DNA from 3 places in the Variovorax sp. P4_B10 genome. Region 3 is predicted to be linked to each of the others. Evidence: predicted binding sites of a transcription regulator. Region 3 holds the regulator's gene; each other region holds the start of a gene.
The links. Region 3 encodes sigma-54, which starts transcription at its own class of promoters, with help from an activator protein. Its sites were predicted from a motif close to TGGCANGNAANCTGCTTT; they were not measured.

Region 1 (10,658 bases), on a different contig from region 3:
AGCGCCGCGATCAACAGGAAGCCGCGCAGCGCCCAGATCGCTTCCTCGCGCGTGAGCGCCATCGCCATCAGGATCGTGAGACCGATGCGCAGCCCGTGGAACAGGTTGGAGCCGGTCTCGGGGTAGTGCGGCCCGAAGGCCAGCACGAGGAGGGTCCAGGCCAGGTAGGCGACCACCGGCCACCACAGCGGGTTGGCGCGCAGGCGTGCGAAGCGTTCACTGTACCCGCCGGCGGCCCCCATGGTGGCGAGCAACAGCAAGGCGGAAAGGTAGGTGACGCCGACCGGCATGAACACCACCAGCCCCCAGAACATGGCCGCGGGCCGAACGATGTGCGATCTCTGCATAGGGGCGGGATTTTAGGTGGACAGGCTTGGTACTCCCCCAGGCTTCGCGCACTTCGCGTCGCTTTCTCCTTCCCCCTCGCCGGGGGCGACGCCAGCGGCCCGGCGAAGCCGGTTCCGCGGCGTCCCGTGAACGAGACCGGGGTCAGTGGGCGTGTGCTGCCACCGGCAGGCGGATGACGAAGCTCGCGCCACCGTCCACGCGGTCTTCGCAGCGCACGGTGCCGCCGTGCCGCTCGGCAATCGACTTCACCAGCGCCAGCCCCAGGCCGACACCGCCGTTGCGCTCGCTGGCGCCGGGCAGGCGGTAGAAGGGCTCGAAGATGCGTTCGCGCAGGGCCGGCGGCACGCCGGGGCCGCGGTCGTTGACGCGCACGGTGGCAAAGCCGTTGGCGCTGCCGAGCTCCACGCTGATTTCGCCGGCGCCGTAGCGGCGGGCGTTCTCGAGCAGGTTGCGGATCGCGCGGCGCAACAGGCGCGACACGCCCGGCACGGTGAGCGTCGCGTTGTCGGTGCCTTCGGCCAGGTCGAGCTCGGCATTCACCTGCGAACATTCCTCGGCTGCGAGGCCGGTCAGGTCGACGGCCTCGATGGTGCCCAGGTCGGCTTCGCTGGCGTCGAGCCGGCTGGCCAGCAGGATTTCGTCGATGAGCTGGTCGAGCTCGCCGATGTTGCGCGAGATTTCTTCGCGCGCGGCGGGGCTCGGACGTTCGCCCATCAGCTCCAGCCCCATGCGGATGCGGGTGAGCGGCGAGCGCAGCTCGTGCGATGCGTTGGCCAGCAGCGACTTGTGCGAACGCACCAGCTGTTCGATGCGTTCGGCCGACGCGTTGAAACGTTTGGAGAGATCCGCCACTTCGTCCTGCCCTTCTTCGGTCACGCGCACCGAGAGATCGCCCTCGCCCCAACGCTGCACGCCGCGCTGCAGCGATTCGAGCCGCTGCGTGATGCGCCGCACGATGGGGTAGACGCCCAGTGCCACTGCCACGCCCACCAGCGCGATCATCCAGCCCAGCCCGAAGGGCGTGCGCCACGGCGTGAAGCCGCCGCTGCCGGTGGGCCGCTCGCGCGGCGCCACGCGCAGCGTGATGGCCTTGCCGTCGCTCAGCGTCACATCGAATTCCAGTCCCTGGCCCGGCACGCGCAATGCGGTGCCGGAGCCGATCGTCCGGTCCTGCGCATCGAGCACGACCACGTTGCGCGGCACCGGGGCCAGCCGTTCGCGCTCGGCCTCTGCGGCTTCGCGCACGATCCAGTTGGCCATCAGCGTGAGGATGACGACGCCGCCCACCACCGCGAGCCAGATGCGGACGTAGAGGTGGCGGGAATAGAGGCCGCGCAGCATCAGCCGGTCAATCCTGTTGTTTCGCAAACACGTAGCCCACGCCGCGCACGGTGAGGATGCGCTTCGGGTTCTTCGCATCGACCTCGATGGCGGCGCGGATGCGGCCCATGTGCACGTCGATCGAGCGGTCGAAGGCCTCGAGCTCGCGGCCGCGCACGGCTTCCATGATCTGGTCGCGCGTGAGCACGCGGCCCGCGCGCTCGGCCATCGCGACCAGCAGGTCGAACTGGTAGGAGGTGAGGTCGGCCAGCACGCCGGCCACCGACACGGTGCGCGCGTTGCGGTCGATCTCCAGCGTGCCGAAGCGCATCACGGTGGAGGCCTCGGTCTCGGTAGCGTTCTCGCTGCGACGGCGCAGCACCGCGCGGATGCGCGCCAGCAGCTCGCGGGGCTCGAAGGGCTTGGGCAGGTAGTCGTCGGCGCCGATCTCCAGGCCGATGATGCGGTCCATGGGGTCGCCCTTGGCGGTGAGCATCAGCACCGACACCTTGGAAATGGGGCCGGGCAGGGCGCGGATGCGGCGGCACACCTCGAGCCCGTCGGTGTCGGGCAGCATCAGGTCGAGGATCACGAGGTCGGGCGCGTGCTGCTGCAGCTGCTCGAGGCCGCTGGCGCCGTCGCCGGCGTGGTTGAAGGCGAAACCCGACTGCGTCAGGTACTCGCCCACCATCTGCGCCAGGCGGGCGTCGTCTTCGATCATCAGGAGTTGGGGGGTGCTCATGCGCTTCATGGTGGTCCACGGGGAGCAAGCGGGCTTGAACGCTCCGTAAAGTTGGGTAAACGCAGCGTCGGGCGGTCAACCGGAAGTGCTGCGAAAAACATAGCGCCCTGCCCAGTATCCATGGGCGCTACATGCCTCGTTCGATCGCAAATCAGCAACGCGCGGGGTGCGGCCCGCGCCGACCGGCCGGCCTCAGCCGGCGCCGTGCAACTGCAGCCGCAGCGCGAGCGAACCCGACAGCGGCAGCTGGATCGGCACCCCGGCGCTGCCCTCGACCTGCGCCAGCGACTCGAACAGGCCCAGCGCATCGGCCATCGGATTGATGCCCGCCAGCGTGGCCGCGGCCGCAGAGCGCGGTGCGGTCGGCGTGCCGGCAGTGCCGCTCGCCAGCGACCAGTTGAACGCGGCCACGGTGCGCTCCGTGCGCGCGGGTGCGATCACCATGGCCACCGCCAGCAGCCCGCGGCTTTCGGTCACCGAGGTCAGCGGGCCGACCGTGGGCGTGTCGAAGCCCACCAGCAGCACCGGGCTCTGGTCGGCCGCGCATTGCACGGCCGCTTCGAGCAGGCCGGCGGCAAAGCTGTTCTCGTAGGCCGAGACCGAATTGCTGGCGGCCATGCAGCCGGTGCCGATGGTCCAGTAGCCCACCGCAGCGTTGTGCACCGAGTTGTGAAAGCGCGTGGGCGACAGCACCGTCGGATCGGTGGCGAGCGTGCTGCACATGTAGTCGTTGATCGAGAGGTCGCCGTGCGCCGAGATGAACACGCAGGGCACGTCGGCCGCATTGCGGCCCGAGGCCGCCATCGCGGCGGCCGCCACTTCGAGCGCCAGCGCCACGGTGTCGGGCGCGCGGCGGCGTTCGGCCGGGGCCAGCACCTGCGGCGAGGGCCGCTTCGCGGGCGGATCGGTCAGCGTGCCCTCGCCGCGGAAGGCTGCGCGCGCGGCGTCCCAGCCCGGAAGCGTGGGCGTCCAGAAAGCCGGACCTTCGATGTAGAGGGTGGGGGGCGTTGCGGTGGTGCTCATGCCGCTTCTGCCTTGCCGAACACCAGCGAGCAGTTGTTGCCGCCGAAACCGAAGGAGTTGGAGAGCGCATAGCGCACCTCGCCATGCGCGGGCTCGAGCTTGATCTGCGGGCCGAAGCCTTCGTCGAGCGTGTGGGTGTTGACCGTGCCCGGCATCAGGCCGCGTTCGATCGCCAGCAGGCTGATCACCGCCTCGACGATGCCTGCGGCGCCCAGCGTGTGGCCCATGAAGCCCTTGGTCGAGCTCGCGTGCGTGCTTGCGGGGAAGCGGCGTGCCACCAGCGCGCCTTCGACCTCGTCGTTCTTCTGGCTCGCGGTGCCGTGCATGTTGATGTAGTCGATGGCTTCAGGGGCGAGGCCGGCGCGTTCCAGCGCCTCGTCGAGCGCGCGCTCGGCGCCCAGGCCCTCGGGGTGCGGGGTCGACATGTGGTGTGCGTCGCTGGCCTCGCCATAGCCCAGCAGGTGCAGCGGCGAAGCGGCCGCGCCGGTCTGCACGCGCTCGACCAGCGCAAAGCCCGCCGCTTCGCCGAGGCTGATGCCCTTGCGGCCGGCATCGAAAGGCCGGCACGGCTCGCTCGACACCAGTTCGAGCGAGTTGAAGCCGAACAGCACGCTGCCGCAGAGCGTGTCCGCCCCGCCCACCACGGCCGCGTCGGCCAGGCCCAGGCGAATGAGCCGCTCGGCCGAGGCGAACACCTTGGCGCTCGACGAGCAGGCGGTCGAGATCGTCTCGCTCGGGCCGTCGAGGCCCAGCACCTGCTGCACGAACATGGCCAGCGAGTGGGGCGTGTGCACCGCGGGCCGGCGCTGGTCCATCGGGAACATGCCGTCCGCGTCGAGCTGGGTGTAGGCCAGCTCGGTCTCGCCGATGCTGGAGGTCGAGGTGCCGAGGATTAGCGCGATGCGCGAAGCGCCGTACTTTTCACGTGCCGCCGCCACCGCTTCGATGAAGCCATCCGCATGCAGGCCCAGCCAGGCGAGCCGGTTGTTGCGGCAGTCCCACGAGGCCAGCGCCTCGGGCAGGCGGATGTCTTCGAGCCCGTCGACGCGGCCGATCCACGTGGGCAGCGGCGCGTCGCCGAAATCGTTGGCACGCAGGCCGCTGCGCGATTGCTCGAGCGCTTCGGCGAGCGACGCCTTGCCGACGCCCACGGCCGAGGTGGCCGTGTAGGCGCTGATCTGGAGGGGAGAAATACGGGAAGGCACGATGAATGTTGGGGCAGGCGGCAAGCGGAAGGGCGTCGGGGAGCGACAGGCGTAATTTTCACGCAATGAATGTCACAGCCTACCAGCAGTGCACGCCGCGCTGCGTCGGCTGTTTCCTATAGACGCCGCCTAGGGCCAGGGCCCTATTGACGGTCGGAGGCGCTTGTGGTCGTTGTCAGCCGGGAAGCCAGCGCCACCAGCACCAGCACGGGCACGCCCAGCAGTGCGGTGGCGGTGAAGAAGCTGCTGTAGCCGTAGGCATCGACGAAGACACCCGAATAGCCGGCGATGAACTTCGGCAGCAGCAGCATCAGCGAACTGAAGAGCGCGTACTGCGTGGCCGAATAGCTGATGTTGGTGAGGCTCGACAGGTACGCGATGAAGGCCGCCGAGGCGATGCCGCCGGCCAGGTTGTCGGCCGAGACCACCGCGATCAGCGCCGTCAGGTCGTGGCCGCGCGAGGCCAGCCAGGCGAACAGCAGGTTGCTCGCGGCACTCAGCACCGCGCCCAGCATCAGCACGCGCATTACGCCCAGCCGCATCGACAGCACGCCGCCCACGAAGGCGCCGGCCAGCGTCATGATCACGCCGTAGATCTTGCTGACGGTGGCCACCTCGTCCTTGGTGAAGCCCATGTCCACGTAGAAGGGGTTGGCCATGATGCCCATCACCACATCGCTGATGCGGTAGATGGCGATCAGCGCGAGGATCAGCGCGGCCTGCCACCTGTAGCGGCGGATGAAGTCGGCAAAAGGCTCGATCAGCACGCTCTGCAGCCACTCGGCCGCGTTCTTCGCCTTGGGCAGTTCGCGTCGCACCGGCTCGGGCGACAGCAGCACCGTGAGCACGCCGACCGCCATCGAGGCCGCCATGACCAGGTAGGCCGTTTTCCAGGCCCCGTTCTGATAGGCCGCCGCACCCGCGACGGCCGCCGCGGGCGCCACCTCGGCCCAGGCCGCGACCCACAGCACGCCGGCGCCGGCCCAGATCATCGCGAGGCGGTAGCCGGTTTGATAGGCGGCGGCGAGCGCGGCCTGCTTGCGCGTCTCGGCCGATTCGATGCGGAAGGCGTCGAGTGCGATGTCCTGCGTGGCCGAGCCGAAGGCCACCAGCAGCGCGCACCAGACCAGCGGCGTGAGCCCGTTGCGCGGGTCGTTCGTCGCCATGCCGATCAGCCCTGCGATCACCACGCCCTGCGCCAGCAGCAGCCAGCCGCGCCGGCGCCCGAGCAGCGTGGTCAGCGGCGGCAGCGGCAGCCGGTCGACCAGCGGCGCCCAGACCCACTTGAAGCCGTAGGCCAGCCCGACCCAGCTCAGGTAGCCGATGGTGGTGCGGTCGATGCCCGCTTCGCGCAGGCGAAAACTCAGCGTGCCCAGCACCAGCAGCAGCGGCAGCCCGGCCGAAAAGCCCAGCGCCAGCATGCGCAGGGTGGCAGGCTCGAGGTAGACCTTCAGGGCATCGCGCCAGGGCGGCTTGGGGGCGGTGGGGGTTTCTACAGGCGTGGCGGACATGAACCCCGGATTGTCCATGAGCCGCCGGGGGCATCGGCCAGCCGGCCTTTTCTTCTTCATTTGTTCCTATCATCCGAAGCCATGTGCACACGATGCGAACGCCCCCTTTCCGCCAGCCCTCCAGCCTCTTCCGCCTCGCCCTGGCAGCCGCGGCGGGCCTTCCTGCTGGCGGCGGCCGGTGCCGCCCTGAGTGGCCCGGCGTTCGCGCAGGTCAACGTCGGCAATGCCTCGATGGCGCGCAACCTGGTGCCGGCGGACCGGATCGAGGCGGCCGGTGTCCAGCAATACGGCCAGCTGCTCGCACAGGCCCGCGCCAAGGGCGCACTCGCAGGCGACAACAATGCCCAGCTGCAGCGGCTGCGCACCATCGCGCAACGGCTCATTCCCTTTGCGACGCCCTGGAACACGCGTGCGCGCGAGTGGAAGTGGGAGGTCAACCTGATCGGCAGCAAGCAGATCAACGCCTTCTGCATGCCCGGCGGCAAGATCGCCTTCTTCACCGGCATCCTCGAGCAGCTCAAGCTCAGCGACGACGAGGCCGCGATGGTGATGGGGCATGAGATGGCCCACGCGCTGCGCGAGCATGCCCGCGCCCGCCTGGCCAAGAGCGCCGGCACCGGCGCTGCGCTCTCCATCGGCGCACAGCTGCTCGGCCTCGGCCAGATGGGCGACCTCGCGGCCCGCGCCGGCACGCAGTTGCTCACGCTCAAGTTCAGCCGCAGCGACGAGACGGAGGCCGACCTCGTGGGCCTCGAACTCGCGGCGCGCGCGGGCTACGACCCGAAGGCCTCGGTCACGCTGTGGAACAAGATGGCCGCGGCCTCGAAGAGCCAGGGCGCCCTGAGTTTCCTCTCGACCCACCCGAGCGGCCCCGACCGCATCGCCAAGCTCGAAGCGAACCTGCCGAAGGTCGAGAAGCTCTACCGCGACGCCAGGCGAAGCTGATTGATGCATGACTCCCTCTCCCAGGGGGAGAGGGGGTAAATCCCGAATCCAAGCTTCCGATTGCAGGCCTCACGCAGGCTGGCATATTGCTTGCATCTTGACTTGTACACAAGTTTGGATGCCTGATGATGGTGCATGAACACAACGCGCTGACTGCCGCTGCCTGGATTGCCAAATTCGCGGCGCCCGTGGTTGGCGCCGTGGCCAGCGAGACCCCGGGCGTGACCCTGCCGCTGGCCGGCCTGCGCTTCGCGGTCAAGGACAACATCGACGTGGCCGGCGTGCCCACCACCGCCGCCTGCCCGGCCTTCGACCGCCGGCCCGCGGCGCACGCAGCGGTGGTGCAGCGCCTGCTCGAAGCCGGTGCATCGCTGGCCGGCAAGACCAACCTCGACCAGTTCGCCTGCGGCCTCAACGGCACGCGCTCGCCGTATGGGGAAGTGCCCAATGCCTTCGACGCGCGCTATGTCTCGGGCGGCTCCAGTTCCGGCTCGGCCTATGTGGTGGCGGCCGGCGAGGTCGACTTCGCCCTCGGCACCGACACCGCCGGCTCGGGCCGCGTGCCGGCCGGGCTCAACAACATCGTCGGTCTCAAGCCCTCGCGCGGCCTGCTGAGCACCTTCGGCGTCCTGCCCGCCGCGCAGAGCGCGGATTGCGTTTCCATCTTCGCGCGCACCGTGGCGCTGGTCGTCGACGTGATGATGGCCGCCGCCGGCCACGACGCGCGCGACCCGTATTCGCGCGACATCGCCATGCGCCGCAGGCCGCTGCCCGCGCGCTTCTGCTTCGGCGTGCCCGACACGCTGAGCTTCTTCGGCGACACCGCGGCCGAAGACGCCTTCCGAGATGCGCAGGCGAGGCTCGTGGCCCTGGGCGGCACGGCCGTCGCCATTCCCTACGGACCGCTCGCCGAGGCGGCTGCGCTGCTCTATGAAAGCGCGCTCGTCGCCGAACGCTACGCCGCGGTGCGCGGGTTCTTCGATGCGCACGCCGACGAAGTGATCGAACCGGTGCGCAGCATCCTCGCGAGCGGAAAAAGCTACACGGCCGCGGATGTGTTCGACGCGCAAACGCAGCTGCGCGCCATCGCGCAACAAGTCGAACCGATGTGGCGCGACATCGACGTGCTGCTGGTGCCCACCGCGCCCACGCACTACACCCGCGAACAGATGCGCGCCGATCCGGTCGTGCTCAACCGCAACCTCGGCGCGTACACCAACTTCGTCAACCTGCTCGACTACGCAGCGCTTTCGGTGCCGAGCAGCCTGCGCGCGGACGGCCTGCCTTTCGGCATCACGCTGATCGGCCCCAGCGGCAGCGACCTGGCGCTGGCCGAACTGGGCCAGCGCTATCACCACGCCACCGGCCTTGCGCAGGGCGCGACCGGCCTGCCACTGCCCGCGCCGCGCCCCTTGCCGGGGCTCGCAGCCCCGGCCCCGCAGACCCTGCCCATTGCCGTGGTCGGCGCCCACCTCTCGGGCATGCCGCTCAACGGCCAGCTCACCGAGCGCGGCGCGACGCTGCTGCGCACCGCGGCCACATCGCCCGCCTACCGCCTCTTCGCCTTGCCGGGCACCACGCCACCCAAGCCGGGCCTGCAGCGCTGTGCGGAAGGCGGCGGCGCCATCGCGCTCGAGGTGTGGGCCATGCCCATCGCGCAGGTCGGCAGCTTCCTCGCGCTGATTCCGCCGCCGCTCGGCCTGGGCAGCGTCGAGCTGGCCGACGGCACCTGGGTGAACGGCTTCATCTGCGAGGCCCACGCACTGGCCGGCGCGCAGGACGTGACCCACCACGGTGGCTGGCGTGCCTATGTCGCCAGCCGCGCCCCTGCCATTTCCAACTGATCCAGGAGCCCCGATGAGCACCCTCGAAAAATCTTCCGCGTCGCGCCGCCAGCTGCTGCAGGCCGGCGCCGCGGGCCTGGCCGTGCTGGCCGCACCCGCCATCGTGCGCGCGCAGGCCGCACCCAAGCTGCGCATCGGCTTCTGGCCCGTGGCGGCAGGGTTGCCGTTCTTCGCGGCGGTGGACAGCGGTTACTTCAAGGAGGCGGGGCTCGACGTGGAACCGCTCAAGTTTGCGGGGGCGCAGCAGGTCATGGAGGGCATGCTCGCGGGCCGCTGCGACGGCAGTGCCAACGGCACCGGCTCGGCCAACCTCGCCATCGGCGAGATCGCGCAGCCGGGCCTCTTCAAGATCTTCTGCACCAACCCGAGCAACGCGAAATTCGTGCTCGACGAATTCATCGTCGCCAAGGACAGCCCGGTCAAGACCATGGCCGAACTGGCCGGAAAGAAGGTCGCCTCCGGTCCCGGCATCCAGAACGTCACGCTGTGCAAGACCATGCTGGAGCGCGCTGGCGCCAAGGGCGCGGTCGTGAGCGAGCTGCCCATCGGCCAGCACGTGGCCGCACTGGTCGCGGGCCAGGTCGATGCCTGCTACACGCTCGAGCCCACCGGCACCGTCGGCCGCATGAACGGCACCACCAGGGTGATCGAAGCGGGTGTCGTTGCGAAGTACATCCTCGGCGACCCGATGGCGCCGTGGCATGGCGGTGCGGCCAGTCTCACCACCGAGTTCATCAAGAAGAACCCCGAGGTCGCGAAGAAGTACATCGCGGCCTATGCGCGCGGCGTGGAGCTGGTGCGCACCAGGCCCGACGACGCACGCCAGTACATGAAGGGCTACACCGCCATCGAAGGCAAGCTCACGGCCGAGGTGCCGCTCGCTTCGTACATGCTCTACAACGAGTTCAAGCCGAGCGACGTCGCGTACTTCCAGAAGTTCTACGACCTGTTCACCGAGAAGGGCATCTTCGAAAAGAAGGTGCTGGTGGACGGCCTGCTCTACAAAGCCTGAGCATGGCCGACGCAAGCACGACCACGGCCGCGCCGTGGACTCCGCCGGCCAGCGCCGCCACAGCGGCACCGAAGCCGCCGCTGTGCGACCGCCTGCTGCCCTTCATCGGCCCCGTGGTGCTGTTCATCGTGTGGGACCTGGTGGTGCGGCTCGGCTTCATCAAACCCATCCTGCTGCCGACGCCGGCCGACACCATCGCCGCGCTGATCACGGGGCTCGCAGGCGGACCGCTGCTCACCGACTTCGCGATGACGGTGTGGCGCACGCTGCAGGCCTTTGCCATTGCGGCAGTGATCGGCGTGCCGCTGGGTGTGCTGCTCGGCAGCAACGAGAAGGCGTACCGCAGCGTCGAGTTCCTGATCGACTTCTTCCGCTCGACGCCGTCGTCCGCGCTGATTCCGCTGTTCCTGCTGATCTTCGGCGTGTCCGACGTCAACAAGATCGCCATCGCCGCCTTCGGTGCGCTGCTGATCGTGGTGTTCAACAGCGCCTACGGCGTCATCAACGCCCGCAAGCAGCGGGTGATGGCGGCGCGCGTCATGGGCGCCTCGCGCTGGCAGGTCTTCAAGGACGTGTTGATCTGGGAAAGCCTTCAACCCAGCTTCGTGGGCCTGCGCTCGGCGGTGTCGATGGCGCTGGTGATCGTCATCGTGGCCGAGATGTTCATCGGCTCGGACACGGGCCTTGGCCACCGCATCATCGATGCGC
Region 2 (8,400 bases), on a different contig from region 3:
GCCATCCTCTCGCTCGAACTGGCGCCCGGCACGGTGCTGGCGCGGCAGGAACTGGCCGATCGATTCGGCGTGAGCCAGACGCCGGTGCGCGAAGCGCTGCTGCGCCTCAGCGAGGAAGGCCTGGTGGACGTGTTTCCGCAGCATGCGACCCTGGTCAGCCGCATCGACATCGCGGCCGCGCGCCAGGCGCATTTCCTGCGCCGCTCCATCGAGCTGGAGCTGGTGCATCAATTGGCGCTGGAGGCGCCCGCAGGACTGGTCGAGCAGATGAAGGCCAGGATCGCGCAACAGGCGGCCCTGTCGGCGGCACAACGCTATGGCGAGTTCGTCGGCGCCGATCGCGCGTTTCATCACCTGATGTATGAAGCCGCCGGCGTGCCCGACCTGTGGGAGCTGGTGGGTCGCGTATCCGGACATGTGGACCGGCTGCGTCGCCTGCACCTGCCCACCGCCGGCAAGACCGAAGCGATCCTGCGGGATCACCGGGCCATCGTGCGCGGCATCGAACGCAAGGACCCGGCCGCGGCGCAGGCCGCGCTTCGCAAGCACCTGTCCGGCACGCTCAGCGCGGTGGACGAGATCTGCCGGCAGTACCCGGACTACGTCGCCGCCTGAGTCGCCGGACCAGCCCGACCGCCCCTAAGCCTCCAGCGCCTCCAGCGGCCCGAAGAACTCGTAGCGCAGCTGCTGCTTGGGCACGCCGAGCGCGAGGCCATTGGCATAGACCGCCTTCATGAAAGGCTTCGGGCCGAGGAAGTAGAGATCGACATCGCGGTCGGCCGGCAACTGCTGTGCAAGCAGTTCGCGAGTGACGAAACCGGTCGCATGAGGCCGATCAGAATCGCGCGGCGCGTCGTAGACATAGAGCGGCTTCACGTTGGCATGCCGGGCCGCCAGCGCATCGACGCGCGAACGGAACGCGTGGGCGCCGCCGTGCCGTGCCGCATGGATGAAATGCACCGCCCGGCCCGTGTGCGCCACGGACTCGAGCATGCTCATGGCCGGCGTGATGCCCACGCCGCCCGTCACCAGCACCAGCGGACGCTCGCCCCCGGGTTGCAGCACGAAGTCGCCGCAGGGCGCCTGCACCTGGAGAAGGGTGCCGGCGGTCGCAGCCTCGTGCAGCCAGTTCGATGCCCGGCCACCCTCTTCCCGCTTGACGCTGATCCGGTACCAGGGCTTGCCCGGCGCATCGGACAGCGAGTAGTTGCGCCGCAGCGGCTCGCCGTCGATGCTCAGCACCAGCGTGAGGTACTGCCCGGGCGAGAATGCCAGCAGCGGGCCGCCGTCCGCGGGCTCCAGGTAGAACGAGGTGATGACTTCGCTCTCGTCTTCGCGCCGGGCCACGCGGAACTCGCGCACGCCACGCCAGCCGCCCGTTCGAGCTTCGTTGGCGCGATAGACCTCTTCCTCCGCGGCGATGAGAAGCGCCGCTAGCGACTCATAGGCTTCAGCCCATGCGGCGATGACGTCGTCGGTCGCGGCGTCGCCGAGCACATCCTTGATGGCCCGCAGCAGGCACTCTCCAACGACCGGATAGTGCTCCGGCAGCACGCCCAGCGCAGCGTGCTTCTGGATGATCCGCGGCAGCGCCCCGGCGATCTCGTCCAGCCGGTCGATGTGCGCGGCATAGGCGAGGACCGCGCCCGCGAGCGCGCGCGCCTGGCTGCCGGCCGCCTGGTGGGCCTCGTTGAAGAAGGCCTTCACCTCCGGGTGGCTCTCGAACATGATCCGGTAGAAGTGACTGGTGATGGCCTCCCCGTGCGCCTGGAGCGCGGGCACGGTGGCTTTGACGATGGCAATGGTTTGCGGGTTCATAGGGAGCCTCGAGATCGGCAGTTGGGATACCGTTCTCTCTCACGATCCATGCCAGTGGCGAGCGCCTCGCAAGTGCCTGTCGGCATTGTGGATTTCTGATTCGTGGTCAAATTCACAACAGAATCATCGTTGTATTAATGACCACAAATAGTGTCAATTTGACAACCATCGAAGCAACCGCCGCGACCGAAGGCAGCCGCTACCGCTCGCTGCTCACCGCGGCGCGCAGCCTCGTGCGGTGCGACGCCGCCGCGCTGCTGCGGCTGGACGGCGACGTCCTGAGGCCGCTCGCCGTGGACGGCCTGAGCGATGAAACCCTGGGACGGCAGTTCCCCGTGGCGTCGCATCCGCGCTTTGCCCGCCTGCTCGACAGCGACCGGGGCCTGCGCTTCGCCCACGATTGCGGGCTGCCGGATCCCTACGACGGCCTCGTCGCCGGCCAGCCAGGCATCCTGCCGGTGCACGACTGCATGGGCGCGCCGCTTCGCCTGCGCGGCACCCTCTGGGGCTTGCTGACGCTGGACGCCCTCGAACCGCACGCGTTCGCAGCCGTGAGCCCGGCGCAACTCGAAGCGCTGGTCGCGCTCATCGAAACCGGCATCGAGGCCGCCCATACGATCCGCGAGATGGAAGCGCGCGCAATGCGCGAGCAGGCCGTCGTGCAGGCGCTGCGTTCAGGACGCGGTGCCCCTCGCGAACTGCTGGGAAGCAGCCCGGCGATGAAGCAGCTGTGCCACGAGATCGACACGGTCGCGGTGTCCGACCTGACGGTGCTTCTGCTCGGCGAAACGGGCGTCGGCAAGGACCTGGTGGCGCAGCGCCTGCATGCGCGCTCGCGGCGGTGCGAACAGCCGCTCGTGCAGGTCAACTGCGCGGCGCTGCCCGAGACGCTGGCCGACAGCGAACTCTTCGGCCACAAGCGGGGCGCTTTCACCGGCGCAGTGCAGGACCGGGACGGCAAGTTCGAGATCGCGGACGGCGGCACCCTCTTTCTGGACGAGGTCGGGGAGCTGCCGCTGACGGTGCAGGCCAAGCTCCTGCGCGTGCTGCAGAGCGGCGAAGTGCAGCGGCCCGGGAGCGACCGGACGCTCAAGGTCGATGTCCGGGTGATCGCGGCCACCAACCGCGACCTGCCCGCGGCGATTGCGCAGGYCCGCTTTCGTGCCGATCTCTACCACCGGCTCTCGGTCTATCCGCTCGTCGTGGCACCGCTGCGCGAACGGGGGCGCGACGTGCTCGCGCTCGCCGGCGGCTTCCTCGAAGAAAACCAGCATCGCCTGGGTGCACGCAACCTGCGGCTCTCGCCGGCGTCGAAGGCGGCTCTTCTGGCGCACGGCTGGCCGGGCAATGTTCGCGAACTCGAGCATGTGATCAGCCGCGCATCGCTCAGGGCTTACCGGGAACAGCCGCGCGGCGCGCGCTGGACGGCCATCGAACCCCATCACCTGGCGCTGGACGCCGCGGCCACCGGCAGTCCCGCGATGCCATCCGTGCTGCTGTCCGCGCCGGCTCCGGCGGACGTTCACGCGGGCCTTGTCGCAGCGGGCGGCACGCTGCGCGAAGCCACCGCGGCGTTCCAGCGGACCTGGCTCGCGGATGCGCTGGCGCGGCATCACGGCCGCGTGGCCGACGCCGCGCGTGAGGCCGGCATCGACCGCAGCAACTTTCACCGGACGCTGCGCAAGCTGGGCGTGGCGCCGGCTGGCAACGAGGCTTGAGGCGCGTCAACGCCCCAGGATCAGCAACCCCAGCAGCACGACAACCAAAGCCGCCAGCAGCACCGTGGTGCCCTGCCAGAAGCGCACCGGGTGCCGTTCGACCAGCGGTGACAGCCGCGGGCGAAGGAACTCCTGCCCCGGCGCTTTGAGGTCGTGTGCGAATTCGGACACCGCTTCCTGCCGCTTCGCCGGATTGGGGTTCAGCGCCTTCTGCAGCACGGCATCGACCCATGCGGGCAGGTCGGGCCGGAAATGGCGGACCGGCACGCAGCGCAGCCGGTTCACGTCGGCCGGCGATCGCACCCGCGAGACATGAAGGCCGTACGGCAACTGGCCCGTGAGCATCTGGTAGACGATCACGGCCATCGAAAAAAGATCGGACCGCGCACTGCCGCCATGGCCGGTGAAGTACTCGGGCGCCGTGTACTGCAAGGTCCCGGCGATCGCGAGCGGCCGGCTCTCGCCCGCACCGTCGGCCAGCCCCGCCACGTGGGTCGTCGCGAGATCGATGATCCTGACCGTGCCGGTGCGGTCGATCATCACGTTCTCGGGGCGGATGTCCTGGTGCAGCATCTCCTTGCCGTGAAGCGCCTGCAGCCCGCTGGCCAGCTGCTCGACGATGCGGCGCACGCTGTCCAGCGCCGGCCTGGGATGGTCGACCATCCACTGCGCCAGCGTCTGGCCGTCGACGTACTCCATGGCGACATACAGGTGCCCGCGGGCGCGCTCGATCGCGCTCGCCTTGAGCACGTGGACGTTGTCGATGCGCCGCGCCACCCACTCCTCGAGCGCGAAGCGGTCGAGATAGTCCGGGTCGTCGCGCAGGTCGACCGAAGGCAGCTTCAGGACGACCTGCTGTCCGGTGGCCTCGTCCACGGCCAAGTGCACGTGGCTGCGCGAACTCACGTGGAGTTCGCGCACGAGCGTGAAGCCTTCGAAGCGGGCCCTGGGTGCGAGCGGCGGTGCGATCGCAAGCCCTTCCCGCTGCAGGGGGAGCAGCACCGCGTCGGCCGCCGGCAGTTCGTCGATGCGCACGAGCTGCACCGTGCAGTCGTCGTCGCTGCCCCTCGCCCGGGCCGCCAGCGCAAGGAGCCGCGCGGCCTCGTCGAAGTCCTCGCCGCAGCGCGCGATCGCGTCGTGCACCGCTTCGGCGTCGAGATGGGCATGGGCGCCGTCGGTGGCCAGCAGATAGACCTCGCCGGCCTCCGCCTCCCAGCAGCGGTAGTCGATCTCGACGTTGGCCCCCGCGCCCAGCGCGCGCCCGAGGTACGACTCGACCGACGACAGGTGGACGCGGTGATCGTCGGTGAGCTGCTCCAGCACATGCGGATGAAGGCGATGGATGCGCGCATCGCCGACGTGCAGCATGTGCACGTCCCGGCCCTTGAAGATCAGCGCGCTGAAGGTGCACACATAGCCGCTGTCCTTGTCGAAGCGCGCGTCGCTGCGCATCGTCTGCGCGTGCAGCCACGAATTCGTGGCGCCCAGGACCCGCTGGGCCGCCCGGCGCACCGACCAGGCGTCCGAGGTCGCGTAGTAGTCGTCCAGGAAGCCCCGGACGGCCGCCGCGCTGGCCACCTGGCTCACGCGGCTGGAGCCGATGCCATCGGCAATCGCCACCGCGATGCCCTTGGACATCCGCAGCGTCCCTTCCGGCAGCATCGCGCCGTGGAAGTCCTGGTTGACCGCTCCGGGCTTGGCCAGCGAGTGCTGGCCGAGCGTCACGCGCAGTGCCTTCTGCATGAGCGCGGGCGTGCGAGGCCTCAGCCGCCGGAGCTCAGTTCGCGGCGCGCTTCTTCGGCGCCGTCTTGTAGTGGGTCGAATACAGGGTCAGGCCCACGAAGGTCAGGCCGCCGACCAGGTTGCCCACGACGGTCGGGATCTCGTTCCAGATCAGGTAGTCCATGAGTGTGAACTTGCCGCCGAGCATCAGGCCGGTGGGGAACAGGAACATGTTCACGATCGAGTGTTCGAAGCCCATGTAGAAGAAGACCATGACGGGCATCCACATCCCGATGGCCTTGCCCGACACGGTGGTGGACATCATGGCGGCGACCACGCCGGTGGAGACCATCCAGTTGCACATCACGCCGCGGATGAACAGCGTCAGCATGCCGGCGGCGCCGTGCGCGGCATAGCCCACCGTGCGGCCTTCGCCGATGTGGCCGAGCTTCTCGCCGATGGCGTTGGGCGCCTCGCTGAAGCCGAAGGTGAAGATGATCGCCATGAACACCGCCACCGTCAGCGCGCCTGCGAAGTTGCCGACGAACACGAGGCTCCAGTTGCGCATGACGCCGCCCCAGGTGGCGCCGGGGCGCTTGTCGAGCACGGCGAGCGGCGCGAGCGTGAAGACGCCGGTCAGCAGGTCGAAGCCCATCAGGTACAGCATGATGAAGCCGACCGGAAAGAGCATCGCGCCGACCAGCGCGTTGCCGGTGTTGACGGTGATGGAGACGGCGAAGGCCGCGGCCAGCGCCAGGATGGCACCGGCCATGTAGGAGCGGATCAGCGTGTCGCGGGTGGACATCAGCAGTTTGGATTCGCCGGCATCGACCATCTTGGTCACGAACTCGGCGGGGGCTAGATAGGCCATCGGGATTCCTTGAAGAAACGGAGAGAAGAACGAAGGGTCGAAGGCGCGCGGCTCAGGCCAGCGCGACGAGCACGCGGCCTTCCTGCACGCGCACCGCATGGGCTCGCACCGAGTACTCGGGCGCTTCCAGGCACTCGCCGCTGCGCAGGTCGAAATGGTTCTTGTAGAGCGGCGAGGCGACGACGATCCGCTCCCCCAGGCTGCCGACCAGTCCGCGCGACAGCACGCTCGCCTGCGCCTTGGGGTCGACGTTGTCGATGGCATACAGGGCCTGTTCGCGGCCCACGCTGAAGATCGCGACATGCACGCCCTCGACGAGCGCGCAGACGCCGGTGTCGGGCAGGATGTCGGCGGCCGCGCACACGGCGGTCCATTGGAGGGAGTCGGTGGTGGTCATCTGGCATGTCCTCGGGTGTTCATCAGACGGTTTCGGTATCGGTCGCGGCTTCGGCGGCGCGCTCTTCCGCGCGGGCCGGGCGGATCTGGCCGCGCTCCTTCACGAACACGATGTGTTCGTCGGGCTTCTCGCTGTTGACGAAGGAGCGGAAGCGCTGGCGGGTGGCGGGGTCGTTCACCGCGGTCTTCCACTCGCACTGGTAGGTGTCCACCACGTCCTGCATCTGCGCTTCGAGCTCGCCGGCGATGCCCAGGGTGTCCTGGACCAGCACGCCCTTCAGGTAGTCGAGCCCGCCCTCGAGGTTCTCGCGCCAGGTGCTGGTGCGCTGCAGGCGGTCGGCCGTGCGCACGTAGAACATCAGGAAGCGGTCGATCAGCTGGATCAACTGGGCCTTGGTGAGGTCGGATGCGAACAGCTCGGCATGGCGCGGCTTCATGCCGCCGTTGCCGCAGACGTAGAGGTTCCAGCCCTTCTCGGTGGCGATGATGCCGACGTCCTTGCCCTGCGCCTCGGCGCATTCGCGCGTGCAGCCCGACACGCCGAACTTGATCTTGTGGGGTGCGCGCAGGCCCTTGTAGCGGTTCTCCAGCTCGACGGCCAGGCCCACGCTGTCGTCGACGCCGTAGCGGCACCACGTCGAACCCACGCAGCTCTTCACCGTGCGCAGCGACTTGCCGTAGGCGTGGCCGGATTCGAAGCCGGCGGCAATCAGCTCTTCCCAGATGGCTGGCAGCTGCTCGACGCGCGCACCGAACATGTCCACGCGGGCGCCACCGGTGATCTTGGTGTAGAGGCCGTATTTCTTGGCCACGTGGCCCACGGCGATCAGCCCGTCGGGCGTGACCTCGCCGCCGGGCATGCGCGGCACGACCGAGTAGGTGCCGTCCTTCTGGATGTTGCCGAGGAAGTAGTCGTTGCTGTCTTGCAGGCTCGCGAGGTTCTTTTTCAGCACGAATTCGTTCCAGCACGACGCGAAGATGCTGGCGGCGGTGGGCTTGCAGATGTCGCAGCCCAGGCCCTTGCCGTGCTTGGCGAGCAGGTCTTCGAAGCTGCGGATCTCGCCCACGCGGATCAGGTGGTAGAGCTCCTGGCGCGAGTACGCAAAGTGCTCGCAGAGGTGGTTGTTGACCGCCATGCCGCGCTTGGCCATCTCGACCTTCATGACCTGGCCGACCAGCGCCACGCAGCCGCCGCAGGTGGCGCCGGCCTTGGTGCAGGCCTTCATCTCGGCGACGGTGCATGCGCCCTCGCCCACGGCCGCGCAAATCTGCCCCTTGGTCACGTTGTTGCACGAGCAGATCTGGGCGCTGTCGGGCAGCGCATCGACGCCGAGCCCCGGCCTGGCCTTGCCGTCGCTCGCGGGCAGGATCAGGAACTCCGGATCGGCGGGCAGCGCGATGCCGTTGAGCGCCAGCTGCAGCAGGGTGCCGTATTCGGCCGCATCGCCGACCAGCACCGCGCCCAGCAGCTGCTTGCCGTCGTCGCTGACCACGATCTTCTTGTAGATCTGCTTGCGCTCGTCGACGTACTGGTAGGCGCGCGCGTGCGGCGTCTTGCCGTGGGCGTCGCCGATGCTGGCCACGTCCACGCCCATCAGCTTGAGCTTGGTGCTCATGTCGGCGCCGGTGAAGGCGGCGTCGTCCTGCCCGGCGATGTGCTTCGCGGCAACGCGGGCCATGTCGTAGCCCGGTGCGACGAGGCCGAAGGTCTGTTCGTTCCAGGAGGCGCACTCGCCGATCGCGTAGACGTCGTGGTCGCTCGTGCGGCAGTGGCTGTCGATCGCCACGCCGCCGCGCGGGCCGACTGCCAGCACCGACTGGCGGGCCAGCTCGTCGCGCGGGCGGATGCCGGCGGAGAAGACGATCATGTCCGTC
Region 3 (10,658 bases):
TGCATGGTGTTCTTCCAGGTCGTGCTGCTCGCGGGCTATGCGTATTCGGACTGGATCACGCGCCGTCTTCGCGTGCGCGCCCAGGCGGCGCTGCACGTCGCGCTGCTGCTCGCGAGCCTCGCCTTCCTGCCGATCGTGACCAGCGCACGCTGGAAGCCGACTGGCGCCGAAGACCCGACCTGGTGGATCCTCGGCCTGCTGCTCGGCACCATCGGCCTGCCGTACTTCCTGCTTTCGACCACCGGACCGCTGGTGCAGTCGTGGGTGGCGCGCACGCCCTGGGGCGCGCAGGTGTACCGGTACTTCTCGCTGTCGAACCTGGCGTCGCTGCTCTCGCTGTTGAGCTATCCGGTGCTGATCGAGCCGCGCAGCGCGCTGCTGCAGCAGGCGCACGGCTGGTCGTGGGGCTACGGCGCGTTCGTGGCGCTGTGCAGCGGCACCACGCTGTATGTGGCGCGCCGCTGGGCCGATGCGGTGCCACTGCCGCAAGCTTCAGGCAGCGCGGCTGCCGCAGCCGTCGCCCCTGAAAAAAAACCGCCGCGTGCAGCCGACTACCTGCTGTGGCTCGCGCTGCCTGCGCTGGGCTCGTGGCTGTTGCTGGCGGTGACCAACCACATCACCCAGAACGTGGCGGCCGTTCCCTTTCTCTGGGTGCTGCCGCTCTCGCTCTATCTGCTGACCTTCGTGCTGTGCTTCGAGAGCGATCGCTGGTACCGGCGTGGCGTGTTCCTGCCGCTCGCGGCCGTGATGCTGCTGCTGTGTTCCTTCGGCCTGCAGGACAGCATCGGCGCCAACGTCAAGACCGCGCTGCCGATCTATGCGGCCGGCCTGTTCGCGCTGTGCATGTTCCTGCACGGCGAAATGGCCCGGTTGCGGCCGGGCGCGCGCTATCTGACGCGCTTCTACCTGATGCTGTCGCTCGGCGGTGCGCTGGGTGGCGTGACGGTGGGGCTGGTCGCGCCGCTGGTGCTGCCCGCCTATTACGAGCTGGGCATCGGTCTCGTGCTGACGGCGCTGGTGGCTGCGGCCGTGCTGCGCAGCAGGCGCTGGCTGCTGGCGGCCAGCGTGGCGGTCGCGGGCTGCTGCGCCTGGTTCCTGTCGCTGCAGGTGCGCGACGACACGGCCGATGCGCGCACCCTGCGGCGCAATTTCTACGGCACGCTGGTCACGCTCGACACGCGACGCGACGACCCGGCCGACGACGTGCGCCAGATGTACCACGGCTCGGTCAAGCACGGCGAGCAGTTCCTCGCGCCGGCACGGCGCAGCGAGCCCACCTCCTACTACGGCCGCACCTCAGGCATCGGCCGCACGATCGCTGCCGCCCCTGCGGGGCCGCGCCGTGTCGGCCTGATCGGACTGGGCGCGGGAACGCTCGCGGGCTACGGCCGGGCCGGCGACGTCTACCGCGTCTACGAGATCAACCCGCAGGTGTTCGAGCTGGCCGACACCGAGTTCAGCTTCCTGCGCGACAGCCCCGCCAGGATCGAGCGGGTGCTGGGCGACGCGCGGCTGGCCCTGGAAGGCGAGCCGGCGCAGGGCTTCGACGTGCTGGCGGTCGATGCCTTCTCGGGCGACTCGGTGCCTATCCACCTGATCACCGCCGAGGCGATGGATGTCTACCTGCGGCATCTGCGGTCCGGCGGCATCGTGGCCTTCCATGTGACCAACCGCTTCCTGGCGCTGGCGCCGGTGGTCGCGAAGATCGCCGAGTCCAAGGGCCTGCATGCGGTGCTGGTGCACGACGACACCTCCGACACCGCGTGGCTGCGCGACACCGACTGGGTGCTGGTCGCGCGCGATGCGCAAACCCTGGCGCGCGAGCCGATAGGTGCTGCGGCATCCGCCATTGCGCCGGTGGCCGGCATGCGGCCCTGGACCGACGACTTCAACAACCTGCTGAGCGTGCTGAAGTAGCCGGCGTCGCGGCCATGAAAAAGGCCCGCACGCGGCGGGCCCTGTTTGCGCAGGCTGAAGCGCAGCGCGGCTTCAGGCCTTGGCGTCCTTTTCGCACTTCTTCATGAAGCTGCCCTTGGCGGCGCCGGCCAGCGGCTTGCCATTCTTGTCGACGGCCTTGGCTGCGCAAGCGGGCGCTGCGGCCGCCTTGGCGTCTTTTTCGCACTTCTTGATGAAGCTGCCCTTGGCGGCGCCGGCCAGCGGCTTGCCGTTCTTGTCGATGGCCTTGGCTTCGCAGCTCGCGCCGGCGGCGGGAGCCGCCGCGGTGGCGGGCGCTGCAGGGGCTTTTGCCGCAGGAGCGGCGGGCGTGGCAGGCGTGGCTGGAGTGGCTGGCGTGGCAGCGGGAGCGACGACGACAGGCGCCGGGGCTTTGGCCGGGGCCTTGTCTTGTGCCTGTGCGGCGCCGAAGGAGAGACAGGCGCCCAGGGCGACCAGGGAAAGGAACTTCTTCATGGTGATATGTCCTTGCAAGGTGGGTTGTGACAGGTGCCCCGCCCCGGGGCCGACCCTCCTAACGGGCCAAGGTAACGATCGGATGACGATGGTTAACTGTGTCCGGGTTTGCCCCCGGTAAAATTCGCAGATGCTATTGGTCAAACAGGAGCTGCTCGCGGCGCTCGCGAACACGCTCGAATCCCTCTCGCCCGGCGCCGGCTCCAAAGCCGCGTTCGAATCGCCCAAGGTGGCAGCGCATGGCGATTTCGCCAGCACTGCCGCCATGCAGCTCGCCAAACCGCTGGGCCGCAAGCCCCGCGAACTGGCCGAGCAACTGAGCGCCGCGCTGCTCGCCACCCCCGCTTTCGGCCAATGGGTCGAAGCCATCGAGATCGCCGGCCCCGGTTTTCTCAACATCCGCCTCAAGACCGCCGCCAAGCAGCAGATCGTGCGCGAAGTGCTGTCCGCCGGCGACGCCTTCGGGCAGCAGCCCGCCACCGGCGAGAAGGTGCTGGTCGAGTTCGTCTCGGCCAACCCGACCGGCCCGCTGCACGTGGGCCATGGCCGGCAGGCTGCGCTGGGCGACGCCATCTGCAACCTGCGCGCTTCCCAGGGCGACACCGTCTGGCGCGAGTTCTATTACAACGACGCCGGCGTGCAGATCCAGACGCTGGCCAACAGCACGCAGCTGCGCGCCCGCGGCTTCAAGCCCGGCGACCCCGAGTGGCCGAGCGGCGAAAAGGCGCCCGCCTACAACGGCGACTACATCGCCGACATCGCCGAAGACTTCAAGCAGAAGAAGACCGTCAAGTCGGACGACCGCGAGTACACCGCGAGCGGCGACATCGGCGACCTCGACGCGATCCGCGAATTCGCGGTGGCCTACCTGCGCCGCGAGCAGGACCTGGACCTGCAGGCCTTCCGCGTCCGCTTCGACAACTATTACCTCGAATCCAGCCTCTACACCAGCGGCCGTGTCGAGGCCGCGGTGCAGAAGCTCGTGGCCGCCGGCAAGACCTATGAGCAGGACGGCGCGCTGTGGCTCAAGTCGACCGACTACGGCGACGACAAGGACCGCGTGATGAAGAAGCAGGACGGTACGTACACGTACTTCGTGCCCGACGTCGCGTATCACATCGCCAAGTGGGAGCGCGGCTTCCACAAGGTGGTCAACATCCAGGGCACCGACCACCACGGCACCATCGCGCGCGTGCGCGCCGGCCTGCAGGCGGCTGGCGAGGGCATCCCCGAGGGCTACCCCGACTACGTGCTGCACACCATGGTGCGCGTGATGAAGGGCGGCGAAGAGGTCAAGATCAGCAAGCGCGCCGGCAGCTACGTCACGCTGCGCGATCTGATCGAGTGGACCAGCACGGACGCCGTGCGCTTCTTCCTGCTGAGCCGCAAGCCCGATACCGAATTTCTCTTCGATATTGATCTGGCGTTGGCTCAGAACAACGACAACCCGGTCTACTACGTGCAGATGGCGCACGCGCGCATCTGCAAGATGCTGCGCGATTGGGGTGGCGAAGTCGCATCGTTGAGCACGAGCGATCTGTCCTCATTGGAGGCGCCACAGGCACAGACCCTCATGCTGCAGCTTGCCAAGTATCCCGAGATGCTGACAGCAGCAGCGAAGGATTTTGCGCCGCACGACGTGACCTTCTACCTGCGCGAGCTGGCGTCCAATCTGCACAGTTACTACGACGCGGAACGCGTGCTTGTTGACGACGAAACGCTCAAAAAAGCCCGCCTTTCGCTTGTCGCAGCCTGTGCGCAGGTGCTGCACAATGGCCTCGCGATTCTCGGCGTCAGTGCGCCGAGCAAGATGTGAACCTCACCATGAAGAAGACAACCAGACAACGCGGCAACATCGTCATCGGCCTGATCATCGGGCTGGTGCTCGGCCTGGGGGTCGCGCTGGGCATCGCGGTCTACGTGACCAAGGTGCCGATCCCGTTCGTGACCAAGACGCAGAAGGGCGGCGCCGAGCAGGACGAAGCCGAAGCCCGCAAGAACCGCGATTGGGACCCCAACGCACCGCTCGCCGGCAAGGCCGGCGCAGCCAGGCCCACGCCGCCGGCCGCGGCCGGTCCGGTCAACCCGGTCACCGGCGAGCCGGCCACCAACACCGCCGTCGCACCCGGCACGCCGCCGCCGCCCCCGGCGACCGCACCGGTGCCCGTGGTGGTCGCGCCCAAGCCGACGCGCGCCGCGCCGGTGCCGGCCGAAGCCAGTGCGCTGCCGCCATCGAACGATCCGCTGGGTGACCTCGCCCGGGCGCGTGCGGGCATCGGCGCCGGCTCGGGCTCGGGCTCAGGCAGCACGACCACGGCGTCCGCCGCGCCGAGCAGCAGCAACAGCAATGCGGCGGCATCCTCCGGTTCCGACCCGTTCATGTACTTCGTGCAGGCCGGCGCCTTCCGCACCACCGACGACGCCGAGGCCCAACGCGCCAAGCTGTCGCTGATGGGCGTGGAGGCCAAGGTCACCGAGCGCGAGCAGGCCGGCCGCACGGTCTACCGTGTCCGTGCCGGCCCGTTCAACAAGAAGGACGAGGCCGACCGGCTCAAGGAGCGGCTCGACGGCGGCGGCCTGGAGTCGGCCCTGGTCCGCGTGCAGCGCTGAGCAAGCAACTGCCACGAATAGCCTTTAAGCTTCGCCGCGCGGCGTTTGCCGCCACCATCCATCGCCTTGGGCGCGCCGTGTGCACTGTGCATCGGGGGAACTCCCCGCCGCGCGCCGGCTCAGTCTGCCGTACAACAGGAGAATTCTTTCAATGAAACGTCGTGACTTTTCGCTGGCCGCCACTTCGCTCGGGCTGCTTTCGCTGGCCGCCAACCCGGCCCGCGCCCAGGCGCTCGCGCCCAAGGCCGGCTCCCAGTACCTCGTGCTCGACAAGCGCGTGCCGGTCGATGCCCCGGCCGGCAAGATCGAAGTGGTCGAGTTCTTCTCGTACAACTGCCCGCACTGCAACGACTTCGAGCCGGCGCTCGAGGCCTGGGCCAAGGCGGCCCCGAAGGAAGTGGCCTTCCGCCGCATTCCGGTGCCGTTCGTGGGCAACGACGTCGAAGCCAAGCAGCGCCTGTACTACGCGCTCGAAGCGATGGGCAAGGTCGACGAATTCCAGCCCAAGGTCTTCAACGCGATCCACAAGCAGCGCCAGAACGTGAACGGCGATGCCAACATCATTGCCTGGGCCGCGGCCAACGGCCTCGACGGCGCCAAGTTCAAGGAAGTCTTCACCTCGTTCGGCGTGGCCAGCAAGGCCAAGCGCGCCTCGCAGATGACCGATGCCTACAAGGTGGCCGGGGTGCCGGCGATGGCCGTTGCCGGCCGCTGGTACGTGGATGGCGAAACCGCTGGCAACATGACCAACGTGCTCCAGGTCGTCACCTACCTGATCGGCGAAGCAAAGAAGGGTTAACCCCCGGGCTGCGCGGCACTTCGTGTCCGCTGCGCCTACCCCCTTGCAGGGGGCGACACCTGCGGCCCGGCGAAGCCGGTTTCGCGGTGTCTCCCCTGAGGGACACCCGGCCCGCCTTGGCGGGCTTTTTCATCCGCGCTGGTGGGCTGGTGCAATCCGCCGCATACAATGGTTCAGAGCAAGTTTCGTGCCTCTATGACATTGCATTCTTACCCTACCACTCCCCCCCTCATTCGTCGCATCGGCCACCTGGCCATCGGCGCGCTGTTGCTGGCCGGCCTCGCCTCGGGCGCCCTGGCCGAGACGGCCGACCGCACCAAGCCGATGAACATCGAGTCCGACTCGATGCGCTACGACGACTTGAAACAGACCAGCGTGTTCACCGGCAACGTGCTGGTCACGAAGGGCACGATCATCATCCGCGGCGCGCGCCTCGACGTGCGCCAGGATGCCGAGGGCTACCAGTACGGGGTGGTCACGGCGGCGCCGGGCAAGCGGGCCTATTACAAGCAGAAACGCAATGCGCCCGACGAGTGGATCGAGGGCGAGTCCGAAGTCATCGAGTACGACAGCCGCGCCGACAACGTCAAGTTCATCCGCAATGCCGTCATGCGCCGCCTGCTGGGCGCCACGCCGAACGACGAAAGCACCGGCGCACTGATCGTCTACGACCAGAGCAACGACACCTACACGGTCAACGGCTCCACCGTGCCGCCGAACACCGCCGTGAACGCGGCGAATCCGGGCGGACGCGTCAGGACCATCCTCACCCCCAAGGCGGCCGCCGCACCGAAGCCCGGCGCCTCCGCCCCGGCGGGCGCGAAACCTGCCGCGGCCCCGGCCCCCACACCCGCGCCTGGCACCGGCCTGCGCTCGACCACCACGCTCAGTGGAGAGGGAGAAGGGCACAAGTGATCGAAACCGCCGGAATCCAGGAAGCCAACAACGTCCCGGGCAGCCGCCTGGTCGCACGCGGCCTGCAGAAAAGCTATGGCAGCCGCACGGTCGTCAAGGACGTCTCGCTCGACGTGCAGAAGGGCGAAGTCGTCGGTTTGCTCGGCCCCAATGGCGCCGGCAAGACCACCTCGTTCTACATGATCGTCGGGCTGGTGCGTGCCGACGCCGGCGAGATCACCATCGACGGCGAGCCCATCGCCCACATGCCGATCCATCGCCGTGCGCGCATGGGCCTGAGCTACCTGCCGCAGGAAGCCTCGATCTTCCGCAAGCTGACGGTCGAAGAGAACGTGCGGGCCGTGCTCGAGCTGCAGCGCGAACCCGACGAAAGCGGCAAGGTGGTGGCGCTTTCCAAGAAGCACATCGAAGAGCGCCTGTCCGAGCTGCTGGCCGACCTGCGGGTCGACCACCTGCGCGACTCGCCCGCGCTCGCGCTCTCGGGCGGCGAACGCCGCCGCGTCGAGATCGCGCGCGCGCTGGCCACCCAGCCGCGCTTCATCCTGCTGGACGAGCCTTTCGCCGGTATCGACCCGATCGCGGTCATCGAGATCCAGCGGATCATCAGTTTCCTGAAGGAGCGCGGCATCGGCGTGCTCATCACCGACCACAACGTGCGTGAAACGCTGGGCATCTGCGATCACGCGTTCATCATCAGCGACGGGCATGTGCTGGCACAAGGCACACCCTCGGAGATCGTCGACAACGCCGAAGTACGCAGGGTGTACCTGGGCGAGCACTTCCGGATGTAAGGGAGGGTCGCGTTCTCCATGAAGCAAGGGCTGTCCCTTCGCGTCTCGCAGCATCTGGCGCTCACGCCACAGCTGCAGCAGTCGATCCGGCTGCTCCAGCTCTCCACGCTCGAACTGAGCCAGGAGGTCGAGCAGATGCTGGACGAGAACCCGTTCCTCGAACGCACCGCGGAAGAAGCGGCGCGCGAGGAATTCGGGCTCGATGCCGTCGACACACCCGTGCCGCGCGAGGAGGCCGGCGAGAGCGAATTCGCCTCGGCGCCGGCCAGCAGCGCGACGACCGCCTCCACCGACACCGCGGCAACCAGCGACGCCGATGGCGCCACTGCCGACACCACCGAGCGCGAGCCCGACTGGGAAGGCGACGGCACCGTCGACATGGCGCCCGACGACAGCGAGTGGGGCAGCGATGCGCCTGCGCGCCAGAACAACCTCGGCGACGACGAACGTGCCGACGCCACCGAGCTCGCGCGCAGCCAGGAATCGCTGCAATCGTTCCTGCACCGCCAGGCGCTCAGCCTGCGCCTGAACGAGAACGACAGCGCCGCGCTGCGCTTCCTGATCGAATCGCTCAACGACGACGGCTACCTCGAAGACTCGCTGCCCGCGCTGGCCTCGGGCCTTGCGGGCGACGACAACGACCAGTTCGACGAACTCGTGCACCACTTCCAGATGGCGCTCGGCCTGCTGCAGAGCCTGGAGCCCGTCGGCGTCGGCGCGCGCGACCTGGGCGAATGCCTCGGCATCCAGCTGCGCGCACTGGCCAGCGAGGACGAGGCCGAGGAGGCAGCGCTGGTCCGCAAGACCGCCATCGCCATCTGCAAGCAGCCGATGGAGCTGCTCGCGCGGCGCGACTTCAAGCGCCTGGCCACCCTGACGCGCACCAACGAAGAGCTGGTGCGCTCGGCGCTGCAGATCATTGCGCGCCTCGAGCCCAAGCCGGGCCGCCGTTTCGTCGACGTCGAGCGCAACATCGTGATTCCCGACGTGATCGTCACCAAGATCGGCCGCGGCACGAACGTGAAGTTCCGCGTCATGCTCAACCCCGAGGTGATGCCGCGCCTGCGCGTGCACGACATCTACGCCGGTGCGCTCAAGTCGCACAAGGGCGAGGGCAGCCAGGCGCTGTCGCAGCGGCTGCAGGAGGCGCGCTGGTTCATCAAGAACATCCAGCAGCGCTTCGATACCATCCTGCGCGTGAGCAATGCGATCGTCGAGCGTCAGAAGAGCTACTTCGTGCACGGCGAGCTCGCGATGCGGCCGCTGGTGCTGCGCGAAATTGCCGACGAGCTGGGCCTGCACGAATCGACCATCTCGCGCGTGACCACGGCCAAGTACATGTCCACACCGTTCGGCACGGTCGAGCTCAAGTACTTCTTCGGCTCGGCGCTCGGCACCGAGACCGGCGGCAATGCGTCGAGCACCGCGGTGCGCGCGCTGATCAAGCAGTTCGTGAGCTCCGAGAGCATCAAGAAACCGCTGTCCGACAGCCAGATTTCCGAGATGCTGAAGGAGCAGGGCATCGAGTGCGCGCGGCGCACCGTGGCCAAGTACCGCGAAGCCCTGCGCATCGCGCCCGCCAACCTGCGCAAGGCACTGTAGAAAGCCGCCGATGATCCGTCGCCTGCTGTCGTGTTGTGGGCACTGGGTCTTCGTCGTGGCGGCATCGTTGCTGTTCGCAGGCTGCGCCACCCTGCCCGACGAAGCGCCACGCCCGCCCACCAAGGCCCTCGCCGTCTCGGCCGACACGGCCCTCGGCAAGATCGCGCTGGCCTCCCAGCCCGACCCCGACCTCAGCGGCTTCCGCCTGATGCCGGGCGGCGACTTCGCCTTCGACACCCGCATCCAGCTCGCGCGCCGCGCCCAGCGCACGCTCGACGTGCAGTACTACCAGATCGAGAACGACGAGACCGGCCGCTACCTGCTGCGCACCCTGCGCGATGCGGCGCAGCGCGGCGTGCGCGTGCGGCTGCTGATGGACGACCTCTACACCTCGGGCGAAGACGAACTGCTGCTCGGGCTGGCCGCCACGCCGAACGTCGAGCTGCGCCTCTTCAATCCGTTTCCGGCCGGGCGCGGCAGCCTGCTGCGGCGCTTCACCGCCTCGCTCTTCGACTTCAGCCGCGTCAACCGGCGCATGCACAACAAGCTCTTCATCGCCGACGGCGCGATGGCGGTGGCGGGTGGCCGCAACATCGGCAACCAGTACTTCAGGCGCAACTCGGGCCAGAACTTCATCGACCTCGACACCTTCGTGACCGGCGCGCTGATCCCGCGCCTGGGCACCCTGTTCGACCAGTACTGGAACAGCGTCCATGTGCGGCCGATCCAGTCGGTGGTGGCGAGCGGCCTGTCGCGCGAGAAGCTGCAGAAGCGCTTCGACGCCGCCACCGGCCCCGACACCACGCCGCCGCCGCCGAAGCCCGCCCCCAACGACCTGCTGGGCTACAGCCCGCTGGTCGAGGACCTCGACACCGGCAAGCTCGGCCTGATCTGGGCCATCGCCGAGGCGTACGCCGATTCGCCCGAGCGCGTGATCGGCAAGACCGCCTCGTACGGCGGCGTGCCGCTGCTCGACGTCGACAGCGTGCGCTACAACGTGGTCGAGCAGATGCGCCGCGCGCGCTCCGAGGTGACCATCGTCTCGCCCTACCTGATCCCGGGCGCCGCGGGGCTCGAGGTGATGCGCGAGATCCGCCGGCGCAACGTGAAGATCAGCGTGGTGACCAACTCGCTCGCCGCCACCGACGAGCCGCTGGTGCACACCGCGTACCGCCGCTACCGGCCCGAGATGCTCACGCTCGGCGCCGACCTCTACGAGCTGAGCACCACGCGCACGCGGCGCAGCGTGCGGCTCGGGTTGTTCGGCACCTCGGTGGGGCGGCTGCATGCCAAGTCGGCGGTGATCGACCGGCGCATCCTCTTCGTCGGCTCGATGAACTTCGATCCGCGCTCCGAGACGCACAACACCGAGATCGGCCTCTTCATCCGCAGCGCCGAGATGGCGCAGCAGACGCTCAAGCTCATCGACGTGCTCAAGCAGCAGGGCGCCTATCGTCTGCGCTTCGCCGAAGGCAGCGCGTCGCGCATCGAGTGGATCAGCGAAGAAGCGGGCAAGACCACGGTGCTCGACG

Region 1: a site for sigma-54 is predicted at 7,174-7,191, ahead of atzF (allophanate hydrolase). Genes of this name have one in related genera too.
Region 2: a site for sigma-54 is predicted at 1,855-1,872, ahead of hmpA (NO-inducible flavohemoprotein). Genes of this name have one in related genera too.

Annotation. Positions count from the first base shown of each region.
Region 1 covers NZ_JBFUHN010000007.1:89,208-99,865, reverse strand. Annotated here, with positions in the region: gene AC1DXX_RS05825 (O-antigen ligase family protein) at 1-347, opposite strand, end outside; gene AC1DXX_RS05820 (ATP-binding protein) at 490-1,689, opposite strand; gene AC1DXX_RS05815 (response regulator) at 1,697-2,419, opposite strand; gene AC1DXX_RS05810 (beta-ketoacyl synthase chain length factor) at 2,603-3,433, opposite strand; gene AC1DXX_RS05805 (beta-ketoacyl-[acyl-carrier-protein] synthase family protein) at 3,430-4,638, opposite strand; gene AC1DXX_RS05800 (AmpG family muropeptide MFS transporter) at 4,782-6,149, opposite strand; gene AC1DXX_RS05795 (M48 family metallopeptidase) at 6,231-7,094, shown strand; gene atzF (allophanate hydrolase) at 7,220-8,938, shown strand; gene AC1DXX_RS05785 (ABC transporter substrate-binding protein) at 8,952-9,950, shown strand; gene AC1DXX_RS05780 (ABC transporter permease) at 9,953-10,658, shown strand, end outside.
Region 2 covers NZ_JBFUHN010000080.1:7,158-15,557, forward strand. Annotated here, with positions in the region: gene AC1DXX_RS27445 (GntR family transcriptional regulator) at 1-615, shown strand, start outside; gene hmpA (NO-inducible flavohemoprotein) at 640-1,818, opposite strand; gene norR (nitric oxide reductase transcriptional regulator NorR) at 1,956-3,536, shown strand; gene AC1DXX_RS27460 (bifunctional protein-serine/threonine kinase/phosphatase) at 3,543-5,279, opposite strand; gene AC1DXX_RS27465 (formate/nitrite transporter family protein) at 5,314-6,129, opposite strand; gene nirD (nitrite reductase small subunit NirD) at 6,182-6,526, opposite strand; gene nirB (nitrite reductase large subunit NirB) at 6,549-8,400, opposite strand, start outside.
Region 3 covers NZ_JBFUHN010000016.1:26,337-36,994, forward strand. Annotated here, with positions in the region: gene AC1DXX_RS10310 (fused MFS/spermidine synthase) at 1-1,917, shown strand, start outside; gene AC1DXX_RS10315 (hypothetical protein) at 1,990-2,409, opposite strand; gene argS (arginine--tRNA ligase) at 2,540-4,225, shown strand; gene AC1DXX_RS10325 (SPOR domain-containing protein) at 4,234-5,019, shown strand; gene AC1DXX_RS10330 (thiol:disulfide interchange protein DsbA/DsbL) at 5,171-5,818, shown strand; gene lptA (lipopolysaccharide transport periplasmic protein LptA) at 6,014-6,733, shown strand; gene lptB (LPS export ABC transporter ATP-binding protein) at 6,730-7,524, shown strand; gene rpoN (RNA polymerase factor sigma-54) at 7,543-9,126, shown strand; gene AC1DXX_RS10350 (phospholipase D family protein) at 9,137-10,658, shown strand, end outside.